Regions from separate parts of the Pseudocitrobacter corydidari genome, predicted to be linked through region 1. Evidence: predicted binding sites of a transcription regulator. Region 1 holds the regulator's gene; each other region holds the start of a gene.
What was found. The regulator sigma-54, encoded in region 1, starts transcription at its own class of promoters, with help from an activator protein. The targets are predictions, from matches to a motif close to GTTGGCACANNTTTCGCTNT.
Positions count from the first base shown of each region.

Region 2: the regulator sigma-54 is predicted to act here: its motif matches at 6,037-6,056, upstream of glnA (glutamate--ammonia ligase).
Region 3: the regulator sigma-54 is predicted to act here: its motif matches at 5,546-5,565, upstream of glnK (P-II family nitrogen regulator).

Region 1 is NZ_CP087880.1:4,409,983-4,420,784, forward strand. Features, by position in the region: gene mnmL (tRNA modification radical SAM protein MnmL/YtqA) at 1-532, shown strand, start outside; gene arcB (aerobic respiration two-component sensor histidine kinase ArcB) at 846-3,182, shown strand; gene elbB (isoprenoid biosynthesis glyoxalase ElbB) at 3,415-4,068, shown strand; gene mtgA (monofunctional biosynthetic peptidoglycan transglycosylase) at 4,065-4,790, shown strand; gene yrbL (PhoP regulatory network protein YrbL) at 4,787-5,419, opposite strand; gene npr (PTS phosphocarrier protein NPr) at 5,649-5,921, opposite strand; gene rapZ (RNase adapter RapZ) at 5,918-6,772, opposite strand; gene ptsN (PTS IIA-like nitrogen regulatory protein PtsN) at 6,806-7,294, opposite strand; gene hpf (ribosome hibernation promoting factor) at 7,351-7,638, opposite strand; gene rpoN (RNA polymerase factor sigma-54) at 7,661-9,094, opposite strand; gene lptB (LPS export ABC transporter ATP-binding protein) at 9,142-9,867, opposite strand; gene lptA (lipopolysaccharide ABC transporter substrate-binding protein LptA) at 9,874-10,428, opposite strand; gene lptC (LPS export ABC transporter periplasmic protein LptC) at 10,397-10,802, opposite strand, start outside.
Region 2 is NZ_CP087880.1:3,899,671-3,910,472, reverse strand. Features, by position in the region: gene yihX (glucose-1-phosphatase) at 1-563, opposite strand, end outside; gene G163CM_RS18095 (MFS transporter) at 695-1,948, opposite strand; gene G163CM_RS18090 (sugar phosphate isomerase/epimerase family protein) at 2,053-3,033, opposite strand; gene G163CM_RS18085 (GntR family transcriptional regulator) at 3,041-3,751, opposite strand; gene typA (ribosome-dependent GTPase TypA) at 3,942-5,765, opposite strand; gene glnA (glutamate--ammonia ligase) at 6,146-7,555, shown strand; gene glnL (nitrogen regulation protein NR(II)) at 7,749-8,798, shown strand; gene glnG (nitrogen regulation protein NR(I)) at 8,808-10,217, shown strand; gene hemN (oxygen-independent coproporphyrinogen III oxidase) at 10,305-10,802, opposite strand, start outside.
Region 3 is NZ_CP087880.1:2,569,575-2,580,376, reverse strand. Features, by position in the region: gene G163CM_RS12005 (hypothetical protein) at 1-116, shown strand, start outside; gene G163CM_RS12000 (PLP-dependent cysteine synthase family protein) at 204-1,253, opposite strand; gene G163CM_RS11995 (Lrp/AsnC family transcriptional regulator) at 1,369-1,827, shown strand; gene G163CM_RS11990 (SmdA family multidrug ABC transporter permease/ATP-binding protein) at 1,851-3,614, shown strand; gene G163CM_RS11985 (SmdB family multidrug efflux ABC transporter permease/ATP-binding protein) at 3,607-5,385, shown strand; gene glnK (P-II family nitrogen regulator) at 5,617-5,955, shown strand; gene amtB (ammonium transporter AmtB) at 5,987-7,273, shown strand; gene tesB (acyl-CoA thioesterase II) at 7,330-8,190, opposite strand; gene G163CM_RS11965 (YbaY family lipoprotein) at 8,407-8,976, shown strand; gene G163CM_RS11960 (MGMT family protein) at 9,010-9,321, opposite strand; RNA gene ffs (signal recognition particle sRNA small type) at 9,488-9,584, shown strand; gene G163CM_RS11950 (hypothetical protein) at 9,818-10,063, shown strand; gene G163CM_RS11945 (hypothetical protein) at 10,060-10,275, shown strand; gene yczR (MocR-like transcription factor YczR) at 10,289-10,802, opposite strand, start outside.

The DNA.
Region 1 (10,802 bases):
ATATAAAGACCAGGGTTATGAAGTGTGGCTGGAGCTGGGGCTACAAACCGCGCACGATAAAACGCTGCATCGCATCAACCGGGGGCATGATTTTGCCTGCTACCAGAACACCACTCGGCTGGCGCGCGAACGCGGGCTGAAAGTGTGCTCGCATCTGATTGTCGGCCTGCCGGGCGAAGGGAAAAGTGAATGTCTGCAAACCCTGGAACGCGTGGTGGAGACTGGCGTGGACGGCATTAAGTTGCATCCGCTGCATATCGTGAAGGGCAGCATTATGGCGAAGGCATGGGAGGCGGGGCGCTTAAGCGGCATTGAGCTCGACGATTATACCGTGACGGCAGGTGAGATGATTCGCCACACGCCACCCGAGGTGATTTACCACCGCATTTCCGCCAGCGCGCGTCGCCCGACGCTCCTCGCGCCGCTGTGGTGTGAAAACCGCTGGACCGGGATGGTGGAGCTGGATAAGTATTTGAATGAACATGGGGTGCAGGGATCGGCGCTGGGGACTCCGTGGGAAGGGTTAAGCTAATGTGCGGCTAAATGTCGGATGGCGGCTAGCGCCTTATCCGACCTACGGTTGCTAAATGTCGGATGGCGGCTTCGCCTTATCCGACCTACGGTTGCTAAATGTCGGATGGCGGCTTCGCCTTATCCGACCTACGGTTGCTAAATGTCGGATGGCGGCTAGCGCCTTATCCGACCTACGGGCCAACTTGTAGGCCGGATAAGGCGAAGCCGCCATCCGGCACAAAGACCGCTCAACTCACCATTTTTCACACAACCTTCAACGCATTGCTCAGAATTGGGTATTATTGAGCGACGATGACGTGAAGGAACCCCCTATGAAGCAAATCCGTTTACTGGCGCAGTATTACGTCGACCTGATGATGAAGCTGGGTCTGGTGCGCTTTTCAATGCTATTGGCCCTTGCGCTGGTGGTACTGGCCATTGTGGTGCAGATGGCCGTAACCATGGTGCTGCACGGCCAGGTGGAAAGCATTGATGTGATCCGCTCTATCTTCTTTGGTCTGTTGATTACGCCGTGGGCGGTCTACTTTTTATCGGTGGTGGTCGAGCAACTGGAAGAATCCCGCCAGCGTTTATCGAAGCTGGTGGAGAAGCTCGAAGAGATGCGCGAGCGCGATCTCAAACTTAACGTTCAACTCAAAGACAACATCTCGCAGCTCAACCAGGAAATCAGCGATCGTGAAAAGGCGGAAGCTGAGCGTGAAACCACGCTTGAGCAGCTGAAGGTCGAGATGAAAGAGCGTGAAGAGACGCAAATCCGCCTCGAGCAACAATCCTCCTTCCTGCGCTCGTTCCTCGATGCCTCACCAGACCTGGTCTTCTATCGCAATGAAGATAAAGAGTTTTCCGGCTGTAACCGGGCGATGGAACTGTTAACCGGGAAAAGCGAAAAACAACTGATCAACCTGCATCCGGAAGACGTTTATGCGCCGGAAGCGGCCGCGAAGGTGCTGGAAACTGATGAGAAAGTGTTCCGTCATAACGTCTCGCTCACCTATGAACAGTGGCTGGATTACCCGGATGGTCGCAAAGCCTGCTTTGAAATCCGTAAAGTGCCTTATTACGACCGCGTCGGTAAGCGCCACGGCCTGATGGGCTTTGGCCGTGATATTACCGAGCGTAAGCGTTATCAGGACGCTCTGGAGCGTGCCAGCCGCGATAAGACCACCTTTATCTCCACCATCAGCCACGAACTGCGTACGCCGCTCAACGGCATCGTTGGCCTGAGCCGTATTCTGCTTGATACCGACCTGACCGCCGAGCAGGAAAAATACCTGAAAACTATCCATGTTTCTGCGGTGACGTTAGGTAATATATTTAACGATATCATCGATATGGATAAAATGGAGCGGCGTAAAGTTCAGCTGGATAACCAGACTATCGACTTTACCGGCTTCCTCTCCGATTTAGAAAACCTCTCCGGCTTGCAGGCGCAACAGAAAGGGCTGCGCTTCGTCATGGAGCCGAGCTTGCCGCTGCCGCATAAAGTGATTACCGACGGTACGCGCCTGCGTCAGATCCTGTGGAACCTCATCAGCAATGCGGTGAAATTTACCCAGCAGGGCAAGGTTGAAGTGCGTATTCGTTACGACGACGGCGATATGCTGCACTTTGAAGTGGCCGACTCCGGTATCGGTATTCCGCAGGAAGAGCAGGATAAAATCTTTGCCATGTACTACCAGGTGAAAGACAGCCAGGGCGGTAAACCAGCGACCGGCACCGGGATTGGCCTGGCCGTTTCGCGTCGTCTGGCGCGCGACATGGGCGGCGACATTGAAGTCACCAGCAACCCAGGGCAGGGCTCGACCTTTATTCTGACCGTCCACGCGCCAGCGGTTGCCGACGAAGTTGAAGATACGCTGGACGACGACGATATGCCGCTGCCGGCGCTCAACGTGCTGCTGGTGGAAGATATCGAACTGAACGTCATTGTCGCCCGCTCGGTGCTGGAAAAACTCGGCAACAGCGTTGACGTGGCGATGACCGGGAAGGCAGCGCTGGAGATGTTTACGCCAGGCGAATACGACCTGGTACTGCTGGATATTCAACTGCCGGATATGACCGGGCTGGATATCTCTCGCGAGTTAAAACAGAAATTTGCCGCTGATGACCTGCCGCCGCTGGTGGCATTGACGGCTAACGTGCTGAAAGATAAAAAAGAGTATCTGGAAGCGGGGATGGATGATGTGCTGAGCAAGCCGTTATCAGTACCGGCCCTCACCGCGATGATCAAAAAATTCTGGGACACCGCCGACGACGAGGAGAGTACCGCAATGCCAACTGAACAGGGTAAATCACAGCAGTTACTGGATATTCCGATGCTGGAGCAGTACATCGAACTGGTAGGGCCGAAGCTGATTACCGATGGTCTGGCCGTCTTTGAGAAGATGATGCCGGGATATCTGGCGGTGCTGGAATCGAATCTGACCGCGCGCGATCAGAAAGGCATTGTCGAGGAAGGGCACAAAATTAAAGGTGCGGCGGGGTCCGTGGGCCTGCGTCATTTGCAACAGTTGGGGCAGCAGATCCAGTCACCTGATTTACCGGCCTGGTGGGATAACGTCGGTGAATGGGTTGAAGAGATGAAAACCGAGTGGCAGCACGATGTCGCGGTGCTTAAATCCTGGGTGGCGAACGCTGAAAAAAAATGACCCCGGCTAAACCGGGGTGCGCGAACACTGCGCCAACACCAGGGAAATCGTGGCTGCGCCATAAGATGTAATAGGAATTTAGTAAGACACAACCTGATGAATACGATTGCACGCAGATTAAGATAGCAAAACTTGAAACATTTGTTACATGAATCAGCAAAATATGTGAAGCATAGCGAGTTAATCAGAAATAGTAATAATCTTCAGTCAGTTACAGCGAGGGATAAGCATCATGAAAAAAATTGGCGTTATTTTGAGCGGCTGCGGTGTCTATGACGGGTCTGAAATTCACGAAGCCACCCTAACGCTGCTGGCCATTGTCCGTAGCGGCGCGCAGGCCGTGTGCTTTGCGCCGGATAAGCGCCAGTTCGATGTTGTCGATCATCTCTCGGGAGAAGCGATGGGCGAAAGCCGCAATGTGCTGATCGAGTCTGCGCGCATTGCGCGCGGCGATGTACGCCCGCTCGCCAGCGCCCAGGCGCAAGAGCTGGATGCGCTGATAGTGCCCGGCGGGTTTGGCGCGGCGAAAAACCTCTCTAACTTCGCCACGCAGGGCGCGGCGTGCGAGGTTGACGCAAATCTGAAAGCGCTGGCGCAGGCAATGCATCAGGCGGGCAAACCGCTCGGCTTTATGTGTATCGCTCCGGCGATGTTGCCGAAGATTTTTGATTTCCCGCTGCGCATTACCATCGGCACGGATATCGACACCGCGGAAGTGCTGGAAGAGATGGGCGCGGAGCACGTGCCGTGTCCGGTCGATGATATCGTTGTTGATGAAGACAACAAAGTGGTCACCACCCCGGCCTACATGCTGGCGCAGAACATCGCTGAAGCTGCCGAGGGCATTGAGAAGCTGGTAGCGCGCGTGCTGGTTCTGGCTGAATGAGCAAGCGCGTCTTACCGCTGGCGTGGATAAAACGTATCGCCTGGCGCGTCGCGTTGCTGCTGGTGCTGTTCTGGGGCGGCGGCATCGCGCTGTTCAGCTTTGTGCCAGTGCCCTTTTCTGCGGTGATGGTCGAGCGCCAGCTAAGCGCCTGGCTGAGTGGCGATTTTCACTATGTGGCGCATTCCGACTGGGTCAGCATGGATGAGATCTCGCCGTGGATGGGACTGGCGGTGATTGCCGCCGAAGATCAGAAATTCCCGGAGCACTGGGGGTTTGATGTTCAGGCGATCGAAAAGGCGCTTACGCATAACGAACGCAACGAAAACCGCATTCGCGGCGCGTCGACGTTGTCGCAGCAGACAGCGAAAAACCTGCTGCTGTGGGATGGCCGTAGCTGGTTGCGTAAAGGGCTGGAAGCCGGGCTAACGGTGGGAATCGAAACCGTCTGGAGTAAGAAACGTATCCTGACGGTATACCTGAATATCGCTGAGTTTGGCGAGGGCACCTTTGGCGTAGAGGCCGCTGCGCAGCGCTATTTCCATAAATCCGCCAGCAGGCTGACCATGTCGGAAGCGGCGCTGTTAGCCGCGGTACTACCGAACCCGATTCGCTTTAAAGCGGATGCCCCTTCAGGCTACGTGCGTAACCGCCAGGCATGGATTCTGCGCCAGATGCGTCAACTCGGCGGCGAATCCTTCATGACCCGCCACCAACTGCATTAAACTTTACGAGAAGAGAGCTCCAGCGCGCTGCGCTCTTCGCGCGGCTTGCTGTTCTTCAGCGCGGCTGCCAGCACCGGCTGCGCAATAAAGCGTTCCCACAGGCGTTCCTGCTTACGACGACAGAACCATTTTGACCAGGTGGCCAGTGGAATAAAGGTTGATTCGCCGATGTTGTCGCAGATAACCGGCACCACTTCCGATTCGCTGATGCGATGACACAGAATATTGGCCGGTTTCAGCGTCATGGTCACAATGTGGTTTTCGGTGATGTACTTCTTCAACGTGCGCAGGATCTGACGCAACACAACCAGATCTTCTTCGTAGCGACACTCCGCAGCGAACTGTTTTAAGGTGATAGACGGTTTACCGTCAAAGTCGCTGATCACGTCATACACGTAACCCGTTCCGCAGTCGGTCTCAACGGTGCCGTAATAACGCGGGATCCCGCTCCAGTCTTTCAGATGACGGTTGAGATGGGCGTAGTAACCCAGCTCACGCTTGATCTCTTTGTCGCCGCCCTGATCGTTGTTGTAAACGATCTTGATACAGCGTTGGGCATCATCCGGATGCGCATAACATTTACGATGTCTTCCGGTGCCCAGGGGGGTGTGATCCGATAAATGTAACATGACGCGCTCCTGGAATTATTTGCTGACAATTGACCAGTATCGACACCAAACTTAAATGAAACATAAACGAACCATGTTAAGGTTTTCTTAAGGTTAATCCTGGACTAAAAAGCGCACAAATTGTACAGGGATAATAAAAAAAAACGCCAAATGGCGTTTTTAGGGTAGAGGCGCTTTTCGTAGGCCGGATAAGGCGAAGCCGCCATCCGGCATGGGGAAGGGAGACTACTTAATCTTCATCAAACCCGGATTCAAACAGGGCGATAACCGCGGCCAGCGCTTCGACTTCCTGCGGGCCGGAGGCTTCCACTTCAATCTGGCGTCCTTTGGCGGAATCCAGCATCAGCAGCGCAATCACACTATTGGCTTCCGCCTCTGTGCCTTCGTCGTTGCGCAGCAGCACTTCCGCATCAAAACCCTGCATCAGTTCAAACAGCTTCATCGCTGGCCGGGCATGCATGCCCAGCCGGTTGGTGATTTCAACGGTTTGCTTTACGGTCATGATTTACGTTTTTCCAGCGTCCGGTGACGAGACTGCACGTTCTTACCGCGCGAGCGGAAGTAGTCAGCCAGTTGTTCGGCGACATACACCGAACGGTGTTTACCGCCGGTACAGCCAATCGCCACGGTCAGATAGCTACGGTTATTGGTTTCCAGCATAGGTAACCATAGCTCAAGATAGCTGCGGGTCTGGTAGATAAAGTTATGGACTTCCGTATGCCTGTCGAGGAATGCGGCAACCGGTTTATCGAGGCCGGTCATTGGGCGAAGTTTGGGATCCCAGTGCGGGTTCGGCAGGAAGCGTACGTCGAAGACGTAATCCGCATCGATAGGAATACCGTGCTTGAAGCCGAAGGATTCAAACACCATCGTCAGTTCGCGCTCGCGTTTGCCCAGCAGGCGGGTACGCAGCATTTCTGCCAGCTCGTGTACCGACATCTCGGAGGTATCGACGATAAGGTCCGCGCGTGAGCGCAGCGGCTCCAGCAGGTCGCTCTCTTTGTCGATGGCGCTCTCCAGTGACAGGTTTTTGCTGGAAAGCGGGTGCAGACGACGCGTGTCGCTGTAACGACGGATCAGCGTATTGCGATCGGCATCGAGGAACAGCAACTGTGGAGAAAATGCGTCCGGCAGATTTTCCATCGCTTTTTCGAAGATTTCCGGCGACTCCGGCATGTTACGCACGTCGATACTGACGGCGGCGGAGATCTCCCGGTCGGCCAGCGTTTTCGCAAGCTCTGGCAGCAGGACTACCGGCAGGTTGTCCACACAGTAGAAACCCATATCTTCCAGCGCCCGTAAGGCCACGGATTTACCCGAGCCTGAGCGGCCGCTGACGATCATCAGTACCATGTACCGTTTCTCCTCAGTACGAACTCATTTCCCTTACGCTTCATCACTGTTTTCCGTTTCGGTGATGATTTGATAAAGCTCTTCGTCACTCTGCGCTGAGCGCAGGCGGCGGCAGATAGTTTTATCCGCCAGACGTTTCGCCACCAGTGAAAGCGTATGTAAGTGCGTTTTGGTTTGGTCCGCAGGCACCAGCAGAGCAAACAGCAGGTCGACAGGCTGATTGTCGATGGCGTCGAACGCGATCGGCGTTTCAAGCTGCACAAAAACGCCCACGGCGCGCAGCGTATCTTCTTCCAGCTTACCGTGTGGAATGGCGATGCCATTGCCAATGCCGGTACTGCCCATTTTCTCGCGGGTGAGAATCGCTTCAAACACCACCTGCGGAGGCAGGCCTAACTGCTTTGCCGCCAGTTCACTGATGATTTCCAGCGCACGTTTTTTACTCTGGCAGTGAACAGCACTGCGGGTACATTCCTGGTTAAGCACATTGCTCAGTTGTAGAGCCGAATCGTTATTTATCATAATTTCACCTAAGCATCGCCCGACACTTTACCGGCATCGGGCGACCGCCCGGACAATTAGTGTTGTTTCAGTTTATCTTTATGTTTATTAAGCTGCCGCGCCAGTTTGTCGATCAACAGATCGAGAGCGGCATACATATCTTGCCCTTCCGCGCTGGCATGAAGTTCGCCCCCGTTAACATGCAGGGTCGCATCCGAGATGTGCGTCAATTTCTCCACTTTTAACACAATATAGACCTGATTGATCCTCTCGAAATACTGTTCCAGCTTCACGAATTTCGTGTTGATGAAATCGCGCAGGGCTTCAGTGATTTCGACGTTGTGTCCAGTGATGTTGAGCTGCATAGTGTCTTCCTTATCAGTTGAGTCAGACCAGTTGTTTACGCTGGTTAGACGGCGGAATGGATAAAGACTCTCGGTACTTCGCAACGGTTCGACGGGCCACCATGATACCCTGATCGGAGAGCATGGAGGTCAGCTTACTGTCGCTCAGTGGTTTCGCGGGATTTTCCGCGGCAATCAATTTCTTCACCAGCGCGCGGATCGCCGTGGATGAGGCTTCACCGCCACCCTCAGTATTCACATGGCTTGAGAAGAAATACTTAAGCTCAAAAATACCGCGCGGGCTATGCAAATACTTCTGCGTCGTCACGCGTGAAATCGTGGATTCGTGCATCTCGACGGTCTGGGCGATATCCGCCAGCACCATCGGTTTCATATACTCTTCGCCGGACTCAAAAAACGCCTGCTGCTGCTCAACGATGCAGCGGCTGACGCGCAGCAACGTATCGTTGCGGCTCTCAAGGCTTTTAATCAGCCACTTCGCATCCTGTAGGTTGCTGCGAATAAACTGGCTGTCGGCGTCGTTACGGACGTTGTTACACATGCCCGCGTAGTGTTGGTTGATTTGCAAACGTGGAATGCTGTCGGCGTTGAGTTCCACCACCCAGCGGCCACTGACTTTGCGCACCAGCACATCAGGAATAACATACTCCGGCTCACCGGTCTGGATCGACTGACCCGGACGCGGATCCAGTGACTGAATCAGATCCACCGCTTCTTTCAACACGTCTTCTTTCAGACGCGTGACGCGCATTAACGATCGGAAATCGTGGTTGGCAAGCAGATCGAGATGGTCGCTGATGATCAGACGGGCTTCGGCGAGGCGGGGGGTTTCTTTGGCAAACTGAGAGAGCTGAATAAGCAGGCAATCGCGGAGATCGCGGGCGGCGACACCCACCGGGTCAAATCGCTGGATCCGTTTAAGCACCGCTTCGACTTCATCCAGACCGATTTCGTCATCGCCCATGCTCTCAAGGATATCTTCCAGCGGGACGGTCAGATAACCGGTATCGTCAACGGCGTCGACAATGGAGGTGGCTATCGCGCGGTCCGTGTCGGTAAACGGCGTGAGTTCCACCTGCCACATCAGGTAATCCTGAAGGGACTGGGTGGTTTCGCCCTGATAGACCGGCAGTTCGTCGTCCTGGTAATCTGCGCCGGTGCCTGAGGGCGTTCCGGCGGTGTAGATTTCATCCCAGCTGGCATCAAGCGGCAGCTCTTCCGGCATATCTTTCTGTTCGAGCGCATCGGCGCTGTCTAACGTTTCGTTATCCGGCGTCTCTTTGGCATCGATTTCTTCATGAATATCGGTTTGCTCAAGCAGGGGATTACTCTCCAGCGCTTGCTGAAGTTCCTGCTGCAGTTCCAGCGTCGACAGCTGTAACAAGCGAATAGCCTGTTGCAGCTGTGGCGTCATGGCGAGCTGTTGGCTGAGCCTTAATTGCAAACCTTGCTTCATGTTCAGTGCGATAATCTCCGGCTAACCTCTCTCATGCTTCTACCCTATCAGAGTCTGAAGTCTTCCCCAAGATACACACGTTTAACATGTTCGTCTTGTAAGATCTCTGTCGGGGTGCCGTGGGCGATAAGCTGCCCCTGGCTGACGATATACGCACGCTCACACACCGCCAGCGTTTCGCGGACGTTGTGGTCAGTGATTAACACGCCGAGACCGCTGTCGCGCAGGTGCTCAATGATGTGTTTGATATCGATAACGGAGATTGGGTCAACGCCCGCAAACGGTTCATCCAGCAGGATAAATTTCGGATTTGCGGCCAGCGCGCGGGCGATCTCTACGCGGCGACGTTCGCCCCCGGAGAGCGATTGACCCATGTTGTCGCGCAGGTGTTCGATGTGGAACTCTTCCATCAGCTCATTACAGCGGTCTTCGCGCTGTTCGCTGGTGAGATCGTCGCGAATTTGCAGCACGGCCATCAGGTTGTCGTATACGCTCAGACGACGGAAAATGGACGCTTCCTGTGGCAGATAGCCAATCCCGCGGCGCGCACGGGCGTGCAGCGGCAGCAGGCTGATATCTTCGTCATCAATAATGATGTTACCCGCATCGCGCGGCACGATACCGACCACCATGTAGAAGGTGGTGGTTTTACCCGCACCGTTCGGCCCGAGCAGGCCCACAATCTCACCGGAGTTGACGGTCAGACTGACATCCTCTACCACACGGCGGCCTTTGTAGGCTTTAGCCAGGTTCTTTGCAGTTAATGTCGCCATAACGAATTAGTTACTCTTCTTCTGTGCCGGAGCCTGGTCTTTGTTTTTGTCCTGCAACTGGGACGGAACCAGAACGGTCGTGACGCGTTTACCTTTTTCGCTAAACGCCTGCATTTTCTGTTCTTTAACCAGGTAAGTGATTTTGTCGCCCTTGATGTTACTGTCGACCTGTTCCAGATACGCGTTGCCGGTCAGCACCACGAAATCACTTTGCAGTTCATAATGCATTTTGGCGGCGTGGCCTTTCACCGGCTTGCCGTTGTCCTGCATTTGATAGAAGGTCGCCGGGTTACCGTAGCCGTCGATCACTTCTTTGCCTTTTTCGCCGCCAGGGCGGGTCACCACGACCTTGTCGGCGTTAATTTTGATACTGCCCTGGGTCACAATAACGTTGCCGGTAAAGGTCACGATATTGCCCTGCATATCCAGCGACTGCTGATCGGATTCAATGTGAATCGGCTGGTCAGTATCACCAGTCAGTGCCAGTGCCGGCAGGCTGGCTGCCAGCAGAGAACCGGCGAGCGCCAGCTTAAGGCTGAGTTTGTTTGTTCTGAATTTCATAGGAGGTTCTAACCTTTTCAATCAGCTCGGCGTTCTTGCTGCGTAAATTGCCGCGCATTTTCAGGCCGCTGGAATTAAATGTCGTTCCGTATAACGTCACCAAATCATCAGAGGTAACATCCTGGGTGACCAGGTTGATTTGGGCGTTATCCGTCGTAATTTTGCGCAATTGCGCGTCAGGGGTCAGCGCGTTAACTTCAACGTGACCGTAAAGGTACAGCATGCGATCGTTTGTCAGCTTCGCTTTATCGGCTTTGATTGACCAGGTTGGCACTTTTTCGGTGTCAAACGTGGTCAGTCGCGGCTGGGTAAACCACGAGACAGCTTCGTCGGAGAAATACTCGACGTGTTCTGCGATTAACCGATAATTCAAC
Region 2 (10,802 bases), 510 kb from region 1:
TCCTTCCCCGTTACCAGGATAGAGGTGATCCCCAATTGATTGGCTCCCTCTATATTATCGGCATTATCATCAAAAAAGACCGTATCGGCGGCAGAAAAACCTTCTGCTTCAAGCACCCGCTGATAGATACGCGCTTCCGGTTTGCGCATTCCCATCTCCTGCGACAGATAAACATGGTCCGCTGCGGCGTGAATTTCCGGGTATTCATCCGGCCAGAACGTGGTGTGCAGGCGGTTGGTATTAGAGAGCACCACCACGCGATGCCCCTGCTCGCGCAGTTTATGCATGATCTCAATCACCTCCGGGCGAAGAGAAACAAATATTGCCTGCCAGCCGTGAGAGAACTGTTCGTAACTCAGCGGGAGATCCATCTCATGACAAATCGCCTCGGCAAAGGCTTCATCGGTGATTTCGCCGCGCTCATGCTGGTGGAAGGCTTCGCCCATGGTGAAACTCTGCTTGAGCGTGGCCAGCGGCACACGGGTCAGATCGCTCCACGTCCCGAACACACGGTTGAAGTCGATATCGACAATCACATTACCTAAATCAAAGATATAGAGCATTTTTGCCTCCTTTCTCGCCGTGGAAAATTAACTGTAGCGGGAAAGGCGAGGTTTGACTATGAGGTGAACGGGATAAGTGTGAGGCATATGAGAAAAGGCCGCCAATTTGCGCGGCCCATTTGGACGTAGAATCAGGCCTCAGCCGCCAGTATCTCTTTCTTACGCTGGCTAATGCGCTTAACCAGCATCACCGAGACCACCGCGCCGCAGAAGGCGAAGCAGGCCATGATGCCAAAGACAATCTTGTAGCCGACGATACCTGGGTTTAAATCCAGAATGTAGCCGTAGAGGCTAAAGCAGAACATCGCCGGGGCGTAGCCGATGAAGCTGCCGAGCGCCATCGCGGCACCGGTCTGGTTTTCGGCGATTTTCGCTTCGCCAATTGGCGCAAAGAAGACGGCGCGTTGGGTGAAGACGATCGCGCCAAAGCCCAATGTGCACATCATGCCGAGGTAAACCGGCATACTTTCGTGCGGCAGCATAATCAGCAGCACCAGTGCCACCGTGCTGATCACAAAGGTGTAGCACAGGTATTTACTGGGTGATTTCAGGATCTTGTCGGAAATCATGCCGCCAACCGGTCCACCAATCATTTTCAGGCAGTACTGGTTAATAATACCGTACGCGCCCACCAGCGCGACGGGCAGCATGTAGATGTTTTTCAGGAACGGAATGAAGAACGTCAGCCCGCAGTACACCGCGTACACAAAGAAGACGTTGAAGGCGATGAGCCAGATGGTTTTGTCTTTCAACACCGACGTCATGCTGGTGTTTTCGTCCTTTTTCACCTCAACCGACGGTGCCTCTTCTTTGTCATTCAGTACGAAGAAAATGATAACGCCGACGGCAATCACGATGATGGAATAGAACCAGATACCCGCTTTGAAGCCCAGTAAGCCGCTGCCAAACCAGGCAAAGACGGCCAGCGCGGAGAACGCGACAACGGTGTCGACAATGCCTCGCCCCGTCTCAAAGAAACCAAACAGACGGCCCTGCTGTTCACTGTTACCCAGTCGGCTGACCGATTTCAGCAGTACCGGCCAGTTCATCATGTCGCAGGTGACGCCGAACAGCGCCCAGACAAAAAGGATGCCCCAGTAGCCCGGCATGGTCGTCAAATAAACGCCCAGTAAACCCGTCGCAATGAGCGAAAAAGACATGGTGTATTTACGCGGCAGTTTGTCGGCAAAATAGATTGAGAGGAAAAAACCGATGGTGGTAACAAATGAGTTCACCGACATCGCATTACCTATTTGACCATTGGTCAAATGGAAATACTCCTGCATCGGAATATAAAACGCATCTTTCAGTGAGGGTAATTTATAAATCGTACCGCCACACAGCGTTAACAAACTAAATAACGCCCATTTCTTTTTCGTGAGCATAACATCCCCTAAGCGATTTTTTAAATCGCTGTCTTAAAAGGCAATAGGATACCGGCCATCCCTGTAGGATGGTTTTTATTAACTGACAATGAATTTAAAGCTTATTAATGATTTAGAAGATGCGTCGCCTCTTGTTTTATTTGTTGCAGCACGCTCCGAACATAATTTATCTGATTCACCGCATCCTGCTTTTCTTTGCACAGCCGCGCTTCCAGCGCATTTTGTTCAGGTAACGGCGTTTCACTCATTTGGCGATAGGGGATCCACGGATTATCCCCTTCGTGTTCAAAACGAAATGCCGGAGCATAGTAATCCACCTCTTCTTCCAGGCCGTAAGCCATCACCTGCGGCTCTTCATCGCCCAGGCAGATAAGGTCAGTTAATAACGCTTTGAATGGCATGTCGCCCTGCCCGGAAATACAGGCTTTATGCCCCAGTCCACCGTCTTCATTGACGATAAGCGCATCTTTAATATGCACCTGGGTGATATGCGGGGACATGGTTTTTAACGCGTCCAAAGGATGTTCGTTGGCGTTAATCATGTTCGCAAAATCAAACAGTAAGGAGAGAGAATCCATCCCGCTGTCTTGAATAAGCATCGCCAGTTCGTGGCTCTTCAGGTCTTCATGCTGTTCAAGAGTGAAGGTCAACCCGCTGCCCTGATAGGTATCGCGAATGTATGCGATATCACAGGCAATCATCGCCATCACTTCCTGCAAATGCCCTTCGTAGCGCGGATAGAAACGGACCGATGACGCGCCCGTTTTTAAGGCAATGCCGGCAGCCAAATCGATCGCTTTTTTATCGGAAGCGCTGGTTTCGATATGCACATCCAGATTGAGCTGACGCGCTTTCTCACCAAAAGCGGCGAGTTCATTATCGCTCATGTTTTCCAGCGAGAAGCGCTCGCCATCCAGTACGTGAATTTTTACACCGCGTAGCTGATTCTCATGAGCAATATCCAGCAAATCACCTGGTAATACCCTTTCCAGACGCATATTTAAATGATACGCGTAGGCATGCAGATAAAGAGGAAGATTATCGACACGTTGTAGAATTTTTCTTGCGTTATTTATTGTGAGCATAAAACACCTACAGATTAATGATGAGGTCAACCGCCTCAAACCGCCAATATTCAATATCTACTTGTACAATATTGCCATTCCGGTCGGCCCGGTGTTTTTCAATTAAAATAGCTGGCATACCGGCAGAACCCCCCAGATATTTACTGATATCGCCCGGCATTCTGACGGGTTTAAACACTAGTTTTTTTACGATGGTCTCTTTTTGATAGCATTTTTCCCACACCGAGGAAAAAGAGTGGTTTTCAAGTTGATCGATAAAGCCCGGCGCCACTTCCGGGTTGATAAACGTTTCATGATAGAAGACTTTATGGCCTTCCAGCGCGCCCCAGCCGGTTACGCGATAAAGCGTCTCAGAGGGCGTCGCCGCCGTCAGAGGCAGCAGCATTTCCGGCAGGTCCGTAATACGGGTTTTCTCCGTAAATCCCCAGGAGGGCTCTCTACCCTGCTCTATGGCCGCGCGTTGAAAGCTTGCCGACAGTTCGGGGCTGTAATTAAAACGCGGTTGCGTGACAAACCAGCCTTTACGGTCTTTGCGGAAGATTTTTGATTCCGCCTCAAGGTTCAACAATGCCTGGCGCAGGGTCATACGTTTGATGCCCAGCAGCTCGCACAACTCTCTTTCAGAAGGGAGCTTTCCGCCCGGCGGGGTAAGGCCATCTTTTAACCACCGATCTAACTTCTCTTTGGCATTCTCAACGGTGGACTGATTTTCCGTCATTGTTTGTTTTAATCCTATTGGTTTAAACCAGATGATGCATCTTACGCTCACGGTGAAAATGAACGCAAACAGCGCCGCAGAACTTTGCGGATAATTGTGACAAAGCTCTCTTAAGCAGTAACCCTGGTGATGTCAGGGCAAAAAAAAACCTGCCATCGCTGGCAGGTTTTTCATGCGTTAAAGAGGAGGATTACTCTTCTTTCGCACCGCGCATCGCGCGTTTACGGTCGTTCTCGGTCAGGTGACGTTTACGGATACGGATAGACAGCGGAGTCACTTCTACCAGTTCGTCGTCATCGATGAACTCAAGAGCCTGTTCCAGCGTCATTTTAACCGGCGGAACCAGAACCGTTGCTTCGTCTGTACCAGACGCACGCATGTTGGTCAGTTTCTTACCGGTCAGGCAGTTTACAGTCAGGTCGTTAGAACGACTGTGAATACCGATGATCTGGCCTTCATAAACTTCAGCACCGTGACCCAGGAACAGCTTACCGCGGTCCTGCAGGCTGAACAGTGCGAACGCAACTGCTTTACCCTGGCCGTTAGAGATCAGTACGCCGTTCTGGCGCTGACCCACATCACCCGGACGAACATCGTCGTAGTGGCTGAAGGTGGAGTACAGCAGACCGGTACCGGAAGTCATGGTCATGAATTCTGAACGGAAGCCGATCAGGCCACGGCTTGGGATCACGTAGTCGAGACGTACGCGGCCTTTGCCATCTGGATTCATGTTTTTCAGGTCGCCTTTACGCTCACCCAGAGCCTGCATCACAGAACCCTGATGTTGCTCTTCAACGTCCAGCGTAACGTTTTCGAACGGCTCTTGTTTACGGCCATCGATTTCGCGGAAGATAACTTTCGGACGGGAAACCGCCATTTCGAAACCTTCACGACGCATGTTTTCGATAAGAACGGACAGGTGCAGTTCACCACGGCCAGAAACGCGGAATGCGTCTGCGTCCGGGGTTTCTTCAACGCGCAGCGCAACGTTGTGGACCAGCTCTTTGTTCAGACGATCAAGGATCTGACGAGAGGTAACGAATTTACCTTCTTTACCGCAGAACGGAGAGGTGTTGACGTTGAAGAACATGGAAACGGTCGGTTCATCAACGGACAGCGCCGGCAGCGCTTCCACATTTTGCGTATCGCAAATGGTATCGGAGATGTTCAGTTCGCCAAGACCAGTGATTGCGATGATGTCGCCAGCTTCCGCCTGATCGCTATCGATACGTTCCAGCCCCAGATGGGTCAGAACTTTACCGACTTTCGCGTTACGGGTTTTGCCTTCGCTATCGATGATAGTGACCTGCTGGTTCGGTTTCACTTTACCGCGTTTGATACGGCCGATACCGATAACACCCACATAGCTGTTGTAGTCCAGCTGGGAGATCTGCATCTGCAGCGGACCGTCGAGATCGACGTCCGGCGCAGGAACATGGTCAACAATCGCCTGATACAGCGGGGTCATGTCTTCAGCCATGTCTTCGTGATCCAGACCCGCGATACCGTTCAGCGCAGAGGCGTAAACGATCGGGAAGTCCAGCTGTTCGTCGGTCGCATCAAGGTTAACGAACAGGTCAAAGACCTGGTCAACAACCCAGTCAGGACGCGCGCCAGGGCGGTCAACTTTGTTGATAACAACAATAGGTTTCAGGCCATAGGCAAAGGCTTTCTTGGTCACGAAGCGCGTCTGCGGCATCGGGCCGTCAAATGCGTCAACGACCAGCAGCACGGAGTCTACCATGGACATTACACGTTCAACTTCACCACCGAAGTCGGCGTGCCCTGGGGTATCAACGATGTTGATACGGTAGTCATTCCATTTGATAGCGGTGTTTTTCGCGAGGATGGTAATCCCACGCTCTTTCTCCAAATCGTTGGAGTCCATCACACGCTCTTGAGTTTCGGCACGTGCATCAAACGTACCGGATTGCTGCAGCAGCTTATCAACCAGGGTAGTTTTACCATGGTCAACGTGCGCGATGATGGCGATGTTACGCAAATTTTCGATCACAACTTTGCCTCGGGCATTAGAAATAGCGCGTTATTGTACACGGATTAATCGCAGTACAAAACAGGATCACAAACATCCTCCGCAAACAAGTATTGCAGAGTTCCTTTGTGATCGCTTTCACGGAGCGAAAAAAGGGCACCTTAACGCAAATTGCACCAATATGGTGCTCTATGTTCACATATAAGCACTATACTGGTGCAATGACACCATCGTGGTGCAGCCCTTTTGCACTATGATGCGCATGATAGCGCCTTTTGGGGGTAATTTAAAAGTTGGCACAGATTTCGCTTTATAAATTTCAGGGCAACAACGCCACTTTTAAGAAGTGTTTGAAGACCTCGTTACCACGACGACAATGACAAATCCGGGAGATGTAAAGTATGTCCGCTGAACACGTTTTGACGATGCTGAATGAGCACGAAGTGAAGTTTGTCGATCTGCGCTTCACCGATACCAAAGGTAAAGAACAGCACGTCACTATCCCTTCCCATCAGGTTAATGCCGAATTCTTTGAAGAAGGCAAAATGTTTGACGGCTCCTCTATCGGCGGCTGGAAAGGCATTAACGAATCTGACATGGTTCTGATGCCGGACGCATCTACCGCACTCATTGACCCGTTCTACGAAGAACCTACACTGATCATCCGCTGCGATATCCTGGAACCAGGTACCCTGCAGGGCTATGACCGTGACCCGCGCTCTATCGCAAAACGCGCTGAAGAATACCTGCGCTCTACTGGCATCGCCGACACCGTACTGTTCGGGCCAGAACCAGAATTCTTCCTGTTTGACGACATCCGCTTCGGCGCATCCATTTCCGGTTCTCACGTGGCTATCGACGATATCGAAGGCGCGTGGAACTCTTCCACCAAATACGAAGGTGGTAACAAAGGTCACCGTCCGGGCGTGAAAGGCGGTTACTTCCCGGTTCCGCCGGTCGATTCCTCCCAGGACATCCGTTCTACCATGTGTATGATCATGGAAGAAATGGGCCTGGTTGTTGAAGCTCACCACCACGAAGTGGCAACGGCAGGTCAGAACGAAATCGCGACCCGCTTCAACACCATGACTAAAAAAGCGGACGAAATTCAGATCTACAAATATGTCGTTCACAACGTTGCGCACCGTTTCGGTAAAACCGCAACCTTCATGCCAAAACCGATGTTTGGCGATAACGGTTCCGGTATGCACTGCCACATGTCTCTGTCCAAGAACGGCGTAAACCTGTTCTCTGGCGACAAATACGCGGGTCTGTCTGAGCAGGCGCTGCACTACATCGGCGGTGTTATCAAACACGCAAAAGCAATCAACGCCCTGGCGAACCCGACCACCAACTCCTACAAACGTCTGGTCCCGGGTTACGAAGCGCCGGTTATGCTGGCTTACTCTGCCCGTAACCGTTCAGCTTCCATCCGTATTCCGGTTGTTACCAGCCCGAAAGCGCGTCGTATCGAAGTGCGCTTCCCGGACCCGGCAGCTAACCCGTACCTGTGCTTCGCAGCGCTGCTGATGGCTGGCCTTGACGGCATCAAGAACAAAATCCATCCGGGCGAAGCGATGGACAAAAACCTGTATGACCTGCCGCCGGAAGAAGCGAAAGAGATCCCACAGGTTGCGGGTTCTCTGGAAGAAGCACTGAAAGAACTGGATCTGGACCGCGAGTTCCTGAAAGCCGGTGGTGTGTTCACTGACGAATCCATCGATGCTTACATCGCGCTGCGCCGCGAAGAAGATGACCGTGTGCGCATGACTCCGCACCCGGTAGAGTTCGAGCTGTACTACAGCGTTTAATTTAAGTTAGTCATTCTCCGCCCACTTCTTGTCGCCACCTGGCGGCAAGAACAAGCTGAGTAAGTTGTTGCCGTGGAACTTTTAGCCCATCTCTGGATGGGCTTTTTTCTCCACAAAAACGCGTAGTTAGCGCCTTTTTCCCGTCCATCCAGCTATAATGCACTAAAACAGTGCAATCTAAGGAGACTGCTAAATGGCAACCGGCGCGCTGCCCGATGCTGGGCAGATCCTCAATTCTTTAATTAATAGCATTCTGCTGGTCGATGACGACCTGGCGGTGCATTACGCCAACCCGGCGGCGCAGCAGCTGCTGGCGCAAAGCTCGCGAAAACTGTTCGGTACGCCGTTACCGGAACTGCTGAGCTATTTCTCGCTGAATATCGGTTTGATGCAGGAGAGCCTGCAAACGGGCCAGGGCTTCACGGATAACGAAGTGACGCTGGTGATCGACGGACGCTCGCATATCCTCTCTCTGACGGCCCAGCGGCTGCCTGACGGCTTTATTTTGCTGGAGATGGCCCCGATGGATAACCAACGTCGTCTGAGCCAGGAGCAGCTACAGCACGCCCAGCAGATTGCGGCGCGTGATTTGGTCCGTGGCTTAGCCCATGAGATTAAAAACCCGCTCGGCGGCCTACGCGGCGCAGCACAGCTGTTAAGCAGAGCGCTGCCCGACCCGTCGCTCACTGAATACACCAAAATGATCATTGAGCAGGCCGACCGCCTGCGCAACCTGGTCGACCGACTGTTGGGGCCGCAACAGCCGGGCATGCACGTGACCGAAAGCATCCACAAGGTGGCCGAACGCGTCTTTTCGCTGGTGTCGATGGAGCTGCCGGATAACGTGCGGCTGGTGCGTGATTACGATCCGAGTTTGCCGGAGTTACCGCACGATCCCGACCAGATTGAACAAGTTTTGCTGAATATTGTTCGCAATGCGTTGCAGGCGTTAGGGCCAGAAGGCGGCGAGATCATTCTGCGCACGCGCACCGCGTTCCAGTTAACGCTGCACGGCGAGCGCTATCGCCTGGCGGCACGTATTGACGTTGAAGATAACGGGCCGGGCATTCCGTCCCATTTACAGGACACGCTGTTCTATCCGATGGTAAGTGGCCGCGAAGGCGGCACCGGGCTGGGTTTATCTATCGCCCGCAGCCTGATCGATCAGCATTCCGGAAAAATTGAATTTACCAGTTGGCCAGGCCATACCGAGTTCTCGGTTTACCTGCCAATTCGAAAATAAGGTGTGTTTATGCAACGAGGGATAGTCTGGGTCGTAGATGACGATAGCTCCATCCGTTGGGTGCTTGAACGCGCACTCACCGGGGCGGGCTTAAGCTGTACCACATTTGAAAGCGGCAACGAGGTGCTGGACGCGCTCACCACCAAAACGCCGGACGTGCTGCTATCGGATATCCGTATGCCGGGCATGGACGGCCTTGCGCTGCTGAAACAGATTAAACAGCGTCATCCGATGCTTCCGGTCATCATAATGACCGCTCATTCAGATCTGGACGCGGCGGTCAGCGCTTATCAACAAGGCGCATTCGATTACCTGCCCAAACCGTTCGATATCGATGAGGCGGTGGCGCTGGTTGAACGCGCCATCAGCCACTATCAGGAACAGCAGCAGCCGCGCGACGTGCCCGCGTTCGGGCCTACCGCCGATATTATCGGTGAAGCGCCGGCGATGCAGGACGTCTTTCGCATTATCGGGCGACTCTCCCGGTCATCAATAAGCGTGCTGATTAACGGCGAATCCGGTACCGGTAAAGAGCTTGTCGCACATGCGCTGCATCGCCACAGCCCTCGCGCGAAAGCGCCGTTTATCGCCCTGAACATGGCGGCGATACCGAAAGATTTGATTGAATCCGAACTCTTTGGCCACGAGAAAGGCGCGTTCACCGGTGCGAATACCGTGCGTCAGGGGCGTTTTGAGCAGGCGGACGGCGGCACACTGTTTCTCGATGAAATTGGCGACATGCCGAACGATGTGCAAACCCGTTTGCTGCGCGTGCTGGCAGATGGGCAGTTTTACCGCGTCGGCGGCTATGCACCGGTAAAAGTGGATGTGCGTATCATTGCAGCGACTCACCAGAATCTGGAGCTGCGCGTGCAGGAGGGGAAATTTCGCGAGGATTTATTCCACCGCCTGAACGTGATCCGCGTGCATCTGCCGCCGCTGCGCGAGCGTCGCGAGGACATTCCCCGTCTGGCGCGTCACTTCCTGCAAATTGCCGCACGCGAGCTCGGCGTAGAAGTGAAACTGCTGCACCCGGAAACCGAAGCGGCGCTAACGCGTCTGGCGTGGCCTGGCAACGTACGCCAGCTGGAAAACACCTGCCGCTGGCTGACGGTGATGGCCGCAGGCCAGGAAGTGTTGATTCAGGATCTGCCGAGCGAACTGTTCGAAACCACCGTTCCGGATGGTTCGACCCACACTCAGCCGGATAACTGGGCGACGCTGCTGGCGCAGTGGGCCGATCGCGCGCTGCGTTCCGGTCATCAAAACCTGTTATCAGAAGCGCAGCCGGAAATGGAGCGTACACTGCTGACAACCGCGCTACGTCATACTCAGGGGCATAAACAGGAAGCCGCGCGTTTGCTGGGTTGGGGGCGTAATACCCTGACGCGCAAGCTGAAAGAGCTGGGGATGGAGTAGCGCAGCGTTGCGCCGGATGGCGCTTCGCTTATCCGGCCTACAAACAACGAGGCGTTGTAGGCCCGGTAAGCGCCACGGGGCAATAACTTAAATCACGCGTGAGAACTGCTGCATCCGCGCTTTCTGGCGCAGGTAAGCATCGAAGCACATGCAGATATTACGTATCAACAGACGACCTTTTGGCGTCACCTGAATCCCCTTTTCATCCACATCCACCAGCCCATCTTTCGCCAGCGGCGCCAGCAGTTTTAAATCTTCTGCAAAATAGTCAGCAAAGTTCAGATCCCACTGCTGCTCAACGGCGGCGTAATCCAGGCGAAAATTACAAATCAACGCCTTAATCACGTCACGACGAATGCAGTCATCGCGCGTTAGGGCAATGCCGCGCCACAGCGCATCGCCGCGTTCATCAACCTGTTGATAATAGAGTTTCAGCTCTTTCTGGTTCTGCGCGTAGCAGTCGCCAATCATGCTGATCGCCGACACGCCCATGCCGAGCAGGTCGGTATCGCCCTGCGTGGTGTAGCCCTGGAAGTTACGATGCAGCACGCCGTCACGCTGAGCAACGGCCAGCTCGTTGTCCGG
Region 3 (10,802 bases), 1.8 Mb from region 1:
ATCTGGAGTCTGGCGTCAAAACGGAAGGCGTGTGGCATCTGTCGGGAGAAGAGCGATTTATTTCCACCTCTGATGACATCAGTATTTTAGGTGGCCCGTTGACGTATTTACCCTGAGCAACCAGTCGGGTGGCGTTTACGCTCACCCGACCTGTCCCTTTGGTTGGCCTGATAAGCAAAGCGCCATCAGGCATTAAGGGCAAATTATCTCGCCAGCAGGCACTCAATTTCCGCCTGCCACGGTGCGAGATCGCCGATATTCTCTTTTACCCATTCTGCGTTGTAATAGGTTTCCAGATATCGCTCGCCGCTGTCGCACAGCAGCGTCACGATTGACCCGCTGCGCCCCTCTTTATGCATCCGTGCCGCGAGTTGCAATGCGCCCCACATGTTGGTGCCGGTGGATGCGCCAACCTTGCGGCCTAACTGGCTTTCCAGCCATTGTGCGGTGGCGACGCTTGCCGCATCCGGTACCCGCAGCATGTCATCCACAACATCTGGAATAAAGGAGGGCTCGACGCGCGGACGGCCAATCCCTTCAATTTTACTGCCAACGCTGCTGCGCAGGCTGCCGTCGCGGCTTTGCCAGTAGTCCATAAACACCGAGTTTTGCGGATCGACCACCATTAACTGCGTGTTATGCCCCTGACAGCGAATGTAGCGGCCGATGGTCGCCGATGTACCGCCGGTGCCTGCGCTCATCACAATCCAGTCAGGGATCGGGTTCGGTTCATGACTCATCTGGCGGAAGATACTGTCGGCGATGTTGTTGTTACCGCGCCAGTCGGTCGCGCGTTCGGCGAACGTAAACTGGTCCATATAGTGGCCGTTAAGTTCACGCGCCAGCGTTTCGGAGGCGGCATAAATTTCACAAGCGCTCTGCACGAAATGGCAGCGTCCGCCGTAGAACTCAATCTGTTCGTTTTTGCGTTTGGCCGTGCACGAGGGCATGACGGCGATAAACGGCAGCCCCAGCAGGCGAGCAAAATAGGCTTCCGACACGGCGGTGGAACCGGAAGACGCTTCAATAATGGGCGTGCCTTCTTTGATCCAGCCGTTGCACAGGCCATACAGGAACAGCGACCGCGCCAGACGATGTTTCAGGCTGCCGGTTGGGTGAGTGCTTTCATCTTTTAAGTAGAGCTGAATGCCGGGAAACGCCGGCAGCGACAGACGAATCAGGTGCGTGTCGGCGCTGCGTTGATAATCGGCGTTAATTTCGCTAATGGCGTTTTTGACCCAGGTGCTGTTCATGGTGATTTTCCATTTGTCATTTTGTGCCTAGCTTAGCGAAAGATGCGGAAAAAATTGTTGCTATCTCCACTTTAAAATAGACTTACAGGAGAAAAATTTTCTCCTGAGGTGGGCGATGTTAGATAAAATTGACCGCAAGCTGCTTTCGCTGCTGCAAACGGATTGCACCCTCTCTTTGCAGGCACTGGCCGATGCCGTTAATCTGACCACCACACCCTGCTGGAAGCGGCTCAAGCGGCTGGAAGATGACGGCATTTTGCTTGGGCGCGTGGCGTTGCTGGATGCGGAGAAACTGGGGCTCGGCCTCACCGCGTTTGTGCTGATAAAAACGCAACATCACAGCAGTGAATGGTATAGTCGTTTCGTGAATGAAGTCAGCCAGATGCCCGAGGTGCTCGGCTTCTGGCGTATGGCAGGCGAATATGACTACCTGATGCGGGTACAGGTCGCCGACATGAAACGCTACGATGATTTTTATAAAAGCCTGGTGAATCGCGTCCCCGGACTGTCGGACGTCACCTCAAGTTTTGCGATGGAACAGATTAAATACACCACTGCGCTTCCCATCGAATAACACTATCTCTGGAATTTTACTGCGTGCGATTATTTGCTCAATTAAGCTGGTATTTCCGCCGGGAGTGGCGTCGCTATCTTGGCGCCGTCGCGCTGCTGGTGGTTATCGCCATTCTTCAACTGATCCCGCCGAAGGTGGTGGGCTACGTCGTTGACGGCGTCACCCAACAACGCTACACCGCAACGACCATCTGGATGTGGATTGGCCTTATGGTGGCGATTGCTATCGTGGTCTATCTGCTGCGCTACGTCTGGCGCGTGCTGCTGTTCGGTGCGTCCTACCAGCTTGCGGTCGAACTGCGGGAAGACTTTTATCGCCAGTTGAGCCGCCAGCACCCGGAATTTTATCTGCGTCACCGCACCGGTGATTTAATGGCGCGCGCCACCAACGATGTTGACCGCGTGGTCTTTGCCGCCGGGGAAGGCGTGCTGACGCTGGTCGATTCGCTGGTGATGGGCTGCGCGGTGTTGATTGTGATGTCCACGCAAATTAGCTGGCAACTCACGCTGCTGGCGCTGTTACCGATGCCGATTATGGCGCTGGCGATTAAGCGCTATGGCGACATGCTGCATAACCGCTTCAAGCTGGCGCAGGCCGCGTTCTCCAGCCTGAACGACCGCACACAAGAGAGCCTGACCAGTATTCGCATGATTAAAGCCTTTGGCCTGGAAGATCGCCAGTCTGCGCTGTTCGCCGCCGATGCGGCAGATACCGGGGCGAAGAATATGCGCGTGGCGCGTATTGACGCCCGTTTTGACCCGACGATTTATATCGCCATCGGTATGGCAAACCTGCTGGCGATTGGCGGCGGAAGCTGGATGGTGATGCAGGGAACATTGACGCTCGGTCAATTGACCAGTTTTGTGATGTATCTTGGTTTAATGATCTGGCCGATGCTGGCGCTGGCGTGGATGTTTAATATCGTCGAGCGCGGCAGTGCCGCCTACAGCCGTATTCGTGCCATGTTAATGGAAGCGCCGGTGGTCAATGACGGCACTGAATCGGTGCCGGACGGGCGCGGCGTGCTGAAGGTCGCCATTGACCAGTTCCATTATCCGCAAACGGAAAAAGCGACGCTGACGAAAGTCCACTTCACGCTGCAACCGGGGCAGATGCTGGGCATTTGCGGCCCAACGGGCTCCGGTAAATCCACCATTCTGTCTCTGATTCAGCGTCACTTCGACGTGGAAAAAGGCGAAATCGATTTCCACGGTATCGCCCTGCCAAAACTCAAACTGGATGCCTGGCGCAGCCGCCTGGCGGTAGTCAGCCAGACGCCGTTCCTTTTTTCTGACACCGTAGGAAATAATATTGCCCTTGGTCGTCCCGGCGCGACACAAGAAGAGATTGAACACGTCGCGCGTCTCGCCAGCGTCCATGAGGATATTTTGCGTCTGCCGCAGGGTTACGACACGGAAGTGGGCGAGCGTGGGGTGATGCTCTCCGGTGGGCAGAAGCAGCGCATTTCGATTGCGCGCGCGCTGTTGCTCAACGCAGAAATCCTGATCCTCGACGATGCGCTCTCGGCGGTGGACGGTCGTACCGAGCACCAAATTTTGCATAACCTGCGCCAGTGGGGCGAAGGCCGCACGGTGATTATCAGCGCGCATCGTCTGTCGGCGCTGACGGAAGCCAGTGAAATCATCGTGATGCAGCACGGGCATCTGTGCCAGCGCGGGCAGCATGAACAGCTGGTGACGCAGCCGGGCTGGTATCGTGATATGTATCGCTATCAGCAACTGGAAGCGGCGCTGGATGAAGAACCGTCGGAGGTGACCGATGCGTAATTTTGGTCAACTGTGGCCGACATTAAAAAGATTGCTGGCCTACGGCTCACCGTGGCGCAAACCGCTCTCTATTGCCGTGGTGATGCTATGGGTTGCGGCAGCGGCGGAAGTCTCGGGGCCGGTGCTGATAAGCTACTTCATCGATAATATGGTGGCGAAACACACGTTGCCGCTGGGCACCGTTGCGGGGCTGGCGGCGGCGTATATCGGCCTGCAACTGCTGGCGGCAACGTTGCACTATAACCAATCGCTGCTGTTTAACCGCGCGGCGGTCGGCGTGGTGCAACAGTTGCGAAGCGACGTGATGGACGCCGCGCTGCGCCAGCCGCTGAGCGAGTTTGATACGCAACCTGTCGGGCAGCTGATTTCCCGCGTCACTAACGACACGGAAGTGATCCGCGATCTCTACGTCACCGTCGTGGCGACGGTGCTGCGCAGCGCGGCGCTGATTGGCGCGATGCTGGTGGCGATGTTCAGCCTCGACTGGCGCATGGCGCTGGTGGCGGTGTGCATCTTCCCGGCGGTGCTGACGGTGATGGTGATTTACCAACGCTACAGCACGCCTATCGTGCGTCGCGTGCGGACGTATCTGGCGGATATCAACGACGGTTTTAACGAAGTGATCAACGGCATGAGCGTTATCCAGCAGTTCCGTCAGCAGGCGCGCTTTGGCGAGCGCATCGGCGAACATAGCCGTCAGCACTATCTGGCGCGTATGCAAACGCTGCGTCTCGATGGCTTCCTGCTGCGCCCGCTGCTGAGCCTCTTCTCTACGTTAATACTGTGCGGTCTGTTGATGCTGTTTGGCTTTACGTCGGTGGGCACGATTGAAGTGGGCGTACTTTATGCGTTTATCAGCTATCTGGGTCGACTCAATGAACCGCTGATTGAACTCACCACTCAGCAGTCAATGCTGCAACAGGCAGTGGTGGCCGGGGAGCGCGTATTCGAACTGATGGACAGGCCGCGCCAGACCTACGGCGATGATGCCCGTCCGCTGGAAAGCGGCGATATTGAAATTGATAACGTCTCCTTTGCTTACCGCGATGACCGGATGGTGTTGCAGGATATCTCGCTGTCGATTCCCTCGCGCAGTTTTGTGGCGCTGGTGGGGCATACGGGCAGCGGGAAAAGCACGCTTGCCAGTCTGCTGATGGGCTATTACTCACCTAATTCAGGTGAAATTCGCCTGGGGGGGCGCCCGCTTGGCAGTTTGAGCCACCAGGTTCTACGTCAGGGCGTCGCGATGGTGCAGCAGGACCCCGTAGTGCTGGCCGACTCTTTCTTCGCGAACGTCACGCTTGGCCGTGATATCAGCGAAGCGCAGGTATGGCAGGCTCTGGAAACGGTGCAGCTGGCGGAACTGGCGCGTAGTCTGAGCGACGGTATCTATACGCCGCTGGGCGAGCAGGGGAACAATCTCTCCGTTGGGCAAAAACAGTTGCTGGCGCTGGCGCGCGTGCTGGTTGATACCCCGCAGGTGCTGATTCTGGATGAAGCCACCGCCAATATCGACTCCGGTACCGAGCAGGCTATCCAGCAGGCGCTGGCTGCCGTGCGTGAACACACGACGCTTGTGGTGATTGCGCACCGGCTTTCCACCATCGTCGACGCAGACACCATTATGGTGCTGCATCGCGGGCAGGCGGTGGAGCAGGGATCGCATCAGCAACTGCTGGAAGCAAAAGGCCGTTACTGGCAGATGTATCAGCTTCAACTGGCTGGAGAAGAACTCGCCGCCAGCGCGCAGGATGAAACACTGACCGCCTGATGCACTTTTTTTAAGCAATTTGCTAACAGACGCACCAGCGCGTGCAATTCAATCACGCACCATGCACTCGCATGGTGCGTTTTTTTTTCATTTCTTGCTAAAACGCGTGCATGGCCTCTCGCCTCATGCCGTTAACCGCCTATTTTTGTGACTTTTCATTTCTGGCACGCCCCTTGCTTTATCTATCTCGTGTAGCAGCAGCCATTACCGAATTCTGACTGGAGGGGATCTATGAAGCTGGTTACCGTGGTAATCAAACCATTCAAACTCGAAGACGTCCGCGAAGCGCTGTCTTCCATTGGTATTCAGGGACTGACCGTGACGGAAGTGAAGGGCTTCGGTCGTCAGAAGGGGCATGCCGAGCTTTATCGCGGCGCGGAGTACAGCGTGAACTTCCTGCCGAAAGTGAAGATTGACGTCGCGATTGCCGACGACCAGCTTGATGAAGTCGTGGATGTGGTGAGCAAGGCGGCGTACACCGGAAAAATTGGCGACGGTAAGATTTTCGTCGCCGAGCTGCAACGTGTGATTCGTATTCGTACCGGCGAAGCCGACGAAGCGGCACTGTAATTCCTGGCGCACAGTGATAGGGATCGAGAAAATGAAAATAGCAAAATTGAAAACCGGTTTGGCGGCTCTGGCGCTGTTGCCGGGTCTGGCGATGGCGGCTCCGGCGACGATCGATAAAGCCGATAACGCCTTTATGATGATTTGTACCGCGCTGGTGCTGTTTATGACCATTCCGGGAATTGCCCTGTTTTACGGTGGACTGATTCGTGGGAAAAACGTCCTCTCTATGCTGACGCAGGTGGCAGTGACGTTCGCACTGGTCTGCGTGTTGTGGGTGGTTTATGGCTACACGCTGGCCTTCGGTACCGGCGGCAGCTTCTTCGGTAACTTTGACTGGATGATGTTGAAAGGTATTGCGATAACCGCGCCGATGGGCACGTTTTATCAGTATATTCACGTTGCTTTCCAGGGCTCGTTCGCCTGCATCACCGTAGGGCTGATTGTCGGCGCGCTGGCGGAACGTATTCGCTTCTCCGCGGTGCTGATTTTCGTGGTTATCTGGCTGACGCTCTCCTACATTCCGATTGCGCACATGGTGTGGGGCGGCGGTCTGTTGGGCTCGCACGGCGCGCTGGACTTTGCGGGCGGTACGGTGGTTCATATTAACGCCGCTGTTGCTGGCCTGGTGGGCGCATACCTGATTGGTAAACGCGTCGGTTTTGGTAAAGAAGCGTTTAAACCGCACAACCTGCCGATGGTGTTTATCGGTACTGCCATCCTTTACTTCGGCTGGTTTGGCTTCAACGCCGGTTCAGCGAGCGCGGCGAACGAAATTGCCGGTCTGGCTTTCGTGAACACCGTAGTGGCAACCGCGGCAGCGATTCTGGGCTGGGTCTTTGGTGAGTGGGCGCTGCGCGGTAAACCGTCGCTGCTGGGCGCGTGTTCCGGGGCGATTGCAGGCCTGGTCGGCATTACACCGGCGTGTGGCTTTATCGGGGTCGGCGGCGCGTTGATCCTCGGTATCGTGGCGGGTCTGGCCGGGCTGTGGGGCGTCACTATACTGAAACGCTGGTTGCGTGTGGATGATCCTTGCGATGTCTTCGGCGTTCACGGCGTGTGCGGCATTGTAGGTTGTATCCTGACCGGTATCTTTGCCTCTACCTCCTTCGGCGGCGTGGGTTACGCGGAAGGCGTCACCATGGGCCATCAGGTGCTGGTACAGCTGGAAAGCATCGGTATCACCATTGTGTGGTCAGGAATTGTGGCCTTCGTTGGTTATAAAGTGGCAGACCTGACCGTGGGCCTGCGCGTTCCGGAAGAACAGGAGCGCGAAGGGCTGGACGTCAACAGCCACGGCGAAAACGCCTACAACGCCTGATCAGTGCTAACAAAAAAAGCCTCCGCTTGCGGAGGCTTTTGCTTTCAGACGTCATCTTAACCGCGATTACGCATCACGCCTTCCTGGACCGTCGATGCCACCAGTACACCATCCTGCGAATAGAACTCGCCGCGCACAAAGCCACGCGCGCTCGAGGCGGACGTACTTTCCACGCTGTACAGCAGCCACTCATTCAGATTAAACGGTCGGTGGAACCACATGGAGTGGTCAATCGTCGCGACCTGCATGCCTTTTTCCAGGAAACCGATGCCGTGTGGCTGAAGCGCGACCGGCAGGAAGTTGAGATCGGACGCATAGCCCAGCAGATTCTGATGTACGCGTAAATCATCCGGCACCGTCCCGTTAGCACGCAGCCAGACCTGACGTTTTGGCTCCGCGACGTGGCCCTTTAGCGGGTTGTGGAACTCAACCGGGCGAATCTCCAGCGGACGCTCGCAGAGGAATTTATCTTTTAGCACCTGCGGCAGCAGATGTTCCAGTGAACGGGCGATATCGGTTTCTGACGGCAGGCTCTCCGGCGCGGGGGCATCGGGCATGGTTTTCTGATGCTCGTAGCCCGGCTCAGGCGCCTGGAATGACGCAGTCATATAGAAAATCGGTTTACCATTCTGAATCGCCGACACGCGGCGAGCGCTGAAGCTGTTACCGTCGCGCAGCACTTCGACGTCATAGACAATCGGCTTCAGGCTGTCGCCGGGGCGCAGGAAGTAGCTGTGGAATGAGTGAATCAGGCGCTCAACGGGAACCGTTTCTTTTGCGGCATAGAGAGCCTGACCCACAACCTGACCGCCAAATACCTGACGCAGCCCCAAATCTTCGCTCTGCCCGCGGAATAATCCTTCTTCGATTTTTTCCAGATTCAACAATGCCAGTAAGTTAGATAGCGCCTGACTCATAAATTTCCTCAATAATTTGTATCATCGCCGCGGCGAGGGATTAGCACAGTATAACGCAGTTTTGCAGCTGGTCCGATGGGTGCAAAAGTCTGAATAAAGGGCACTTTGCAGGAAAAATGAGGAGATCTATGCCACACTTAACCTGTTATGACTGTCATGAATGGTCGCTCTGGCAGGAATAAATCCTGCGGATGCATGAGCGAAAAGGAGAACGCAATGAAAATCGTGCCAATGTTAAGTGGAATAGCCATCGCCGTCGCCCTGTCTGCCTGTGCAGATAAAAGTGCTGACATCCAGACTCCGGCGCCGAATCCGAGTGCTGCGGGCGCTACGCAAGCAGCGATTCAGCAGCCGAGTGTCACGGGTACTGTATGGATCCGTCAGAAAGTGGCTCTGCCACCGGATGCGGTGCTGACCGTTACCGTTTCTGATGCGTCGCTCGCCGATGCGCCGTCCAAAGTTATCGCCCAGAAAGTGACGCGTACCGAAGGGAAACAGGCTCCGTTTAGCTTTGTGCTGCCGTTCAACCCGAAGGACATCCAGCCTAATGCCCGAATTCTGTTGAGTGCAGCCATTACGCTGAATGATAAGCTGATCTTTATTACTGATACCGTGCAGCCAATTATCAACCAGGGCGGCACCAAAGCTGACCTGACGCTGGTTCCGGTACAGCAGACGGCCGTGCCGATGCAGCAGAGCGGTGGAGCGGCAACCACGGTGCCATCAACGTCGCCGACCCAGGTTAACCCGTCGTCTTCGGACCCGGCGCCGACGCAAATCCCATAAGTTTTTCAATGCCCTCCTCGCGAGGGCATTTTTTTAGTAGATCCAGCGATACTTCTGCAAATCAATCTTCCCGCCGCCTGATACCTGCACGCCCTCGGCGAGCAGCGCCTGACGCTGGCGCTGTAAATCAGGGCCGGTGAGGGAAATCGTGCCATGACGATTCACCACCCGATGCCAGGGGAGAGTAGAACCTTCCGGCAGACGCTTTAATACGCCGCCAACCTGCCGTGCCGCGCGCGGCGAACCCGCCAGACGCGCCACATCACCGTAGGTGGTGACATAGCCCTCGGGAATCGAGGCGACAATTTGCCAGACTCGCTGGGGAAAGGAATCGAATGCGTCCATAGTCTGTTCCTGATAAACCAGCGTTCAGCATAATCAGCAACCTGCGTGCTGTGAAGGGGCGATTGCGCAAGAATCCAGCAGGTAACCGCAGACGGCTTGCAATTACATGGCGCAGCAGGGATAATGCGCCAGCGCGTTAGGTAACTAACGCTCTCAATGGGGGCTCTGTTGGTTCTCCCGCAACGCTACTCTGTTCACCAGGTCAGGTCCGGAAGGAAGCAGCCAGGGCAGATGACGCGTGTGCCGGGATGTAGCTGGCAGGGCCCCCACCCATTTCAGCTCCCCCAGTTTTAATGCCTCTTATTTCCCTTTTATTCTCAGGGTTATCTCCTTTATTTTCATATTCTCGTCATATGGCTGTCATTCTTCTGTCATAAAAGTCCATTACTTTATTATTGGGGTATATTTTCACATTTGCACTTATAAATATATTTGTGGATCGGTTATTTAAATTCCTGTATTAGTGATAATAACTTTTATAGGGGAAATGTTAAAAATGACCAGCGCCGTTTTGAATGTAAAAATTGACGAGACGTTAAAAGAAAAGCTTCGCCACTATGCACAGGACAACGACCTTAATTTAAGTGTGGCAACGCAGCGACTCATCGCACTGGCGTTTGCCACCGAAGAGGCTGGCGTAACCGGACATGACGTGGACAGTCAACATACGGAAGAGGACACTTCCGCTTTTACGCCTAAAGAAATCAAAGCATTACGTAAACTGCTGAAGAAGAAAAAATGAAACAACAACCTTCTGTCGCCTGTAACTACACCGAAGCCTGCGAGCTGCTACGCTCGGGGTATGCTAAACATGTCCGTCTGAACTGGAATGTGGGCAGTGATGAATTCTTTCGTATTGCCTCGGACTGGTGCGATACCGGAGCAAAAATAAAAAAAGAGGGCGATAATTTTATTATTTCCCTTAAGGGCTTCCCGATCCCACCGCAGCATTAATACAGGCAGCTCTTTATATAATTTTGCGTAAGCGATGCGTATTCTGCTGCCCGGAAAGTGTTTGCCAGAGCGGCTGTAATAATTCAAAGGCATTACGCAATGTTTCATCCGGCAGCGTAAAAGGCAGGCGCAGGTTGCGTTCAAACGCACCCGCCAGCCCGAAGCGCGTGCCTGTGCCCAGATGTATTCCCACGCTTTCCGCCCGGGCAGCAAACTGCGTGGCCAGCATCTCTGGCAGCTCAACCCAGAAAGAGAGACCGCCTTCAGGCTGGGTAAAGCGCCACGCCGGGAAATAATCCTGCATCAGTGCGGCACACATGTCGCGACGTTGCGCCAGCATCGCTCTTCGGGCAGGCAATAAATTATCGCTATTTTCCAGTAACCACAGTGCAGCTAACTGTTCCAGCAGCGGTGAGCCGAGATCGAGCGTATCGCGCGCCTGAATCAGCGACGCGAGCGTGCGTGCTGAAGCCCGGACCCACCCTAAACGTAACCCACCCCAGAAACTTTTCCCGGCAGAGCCGATG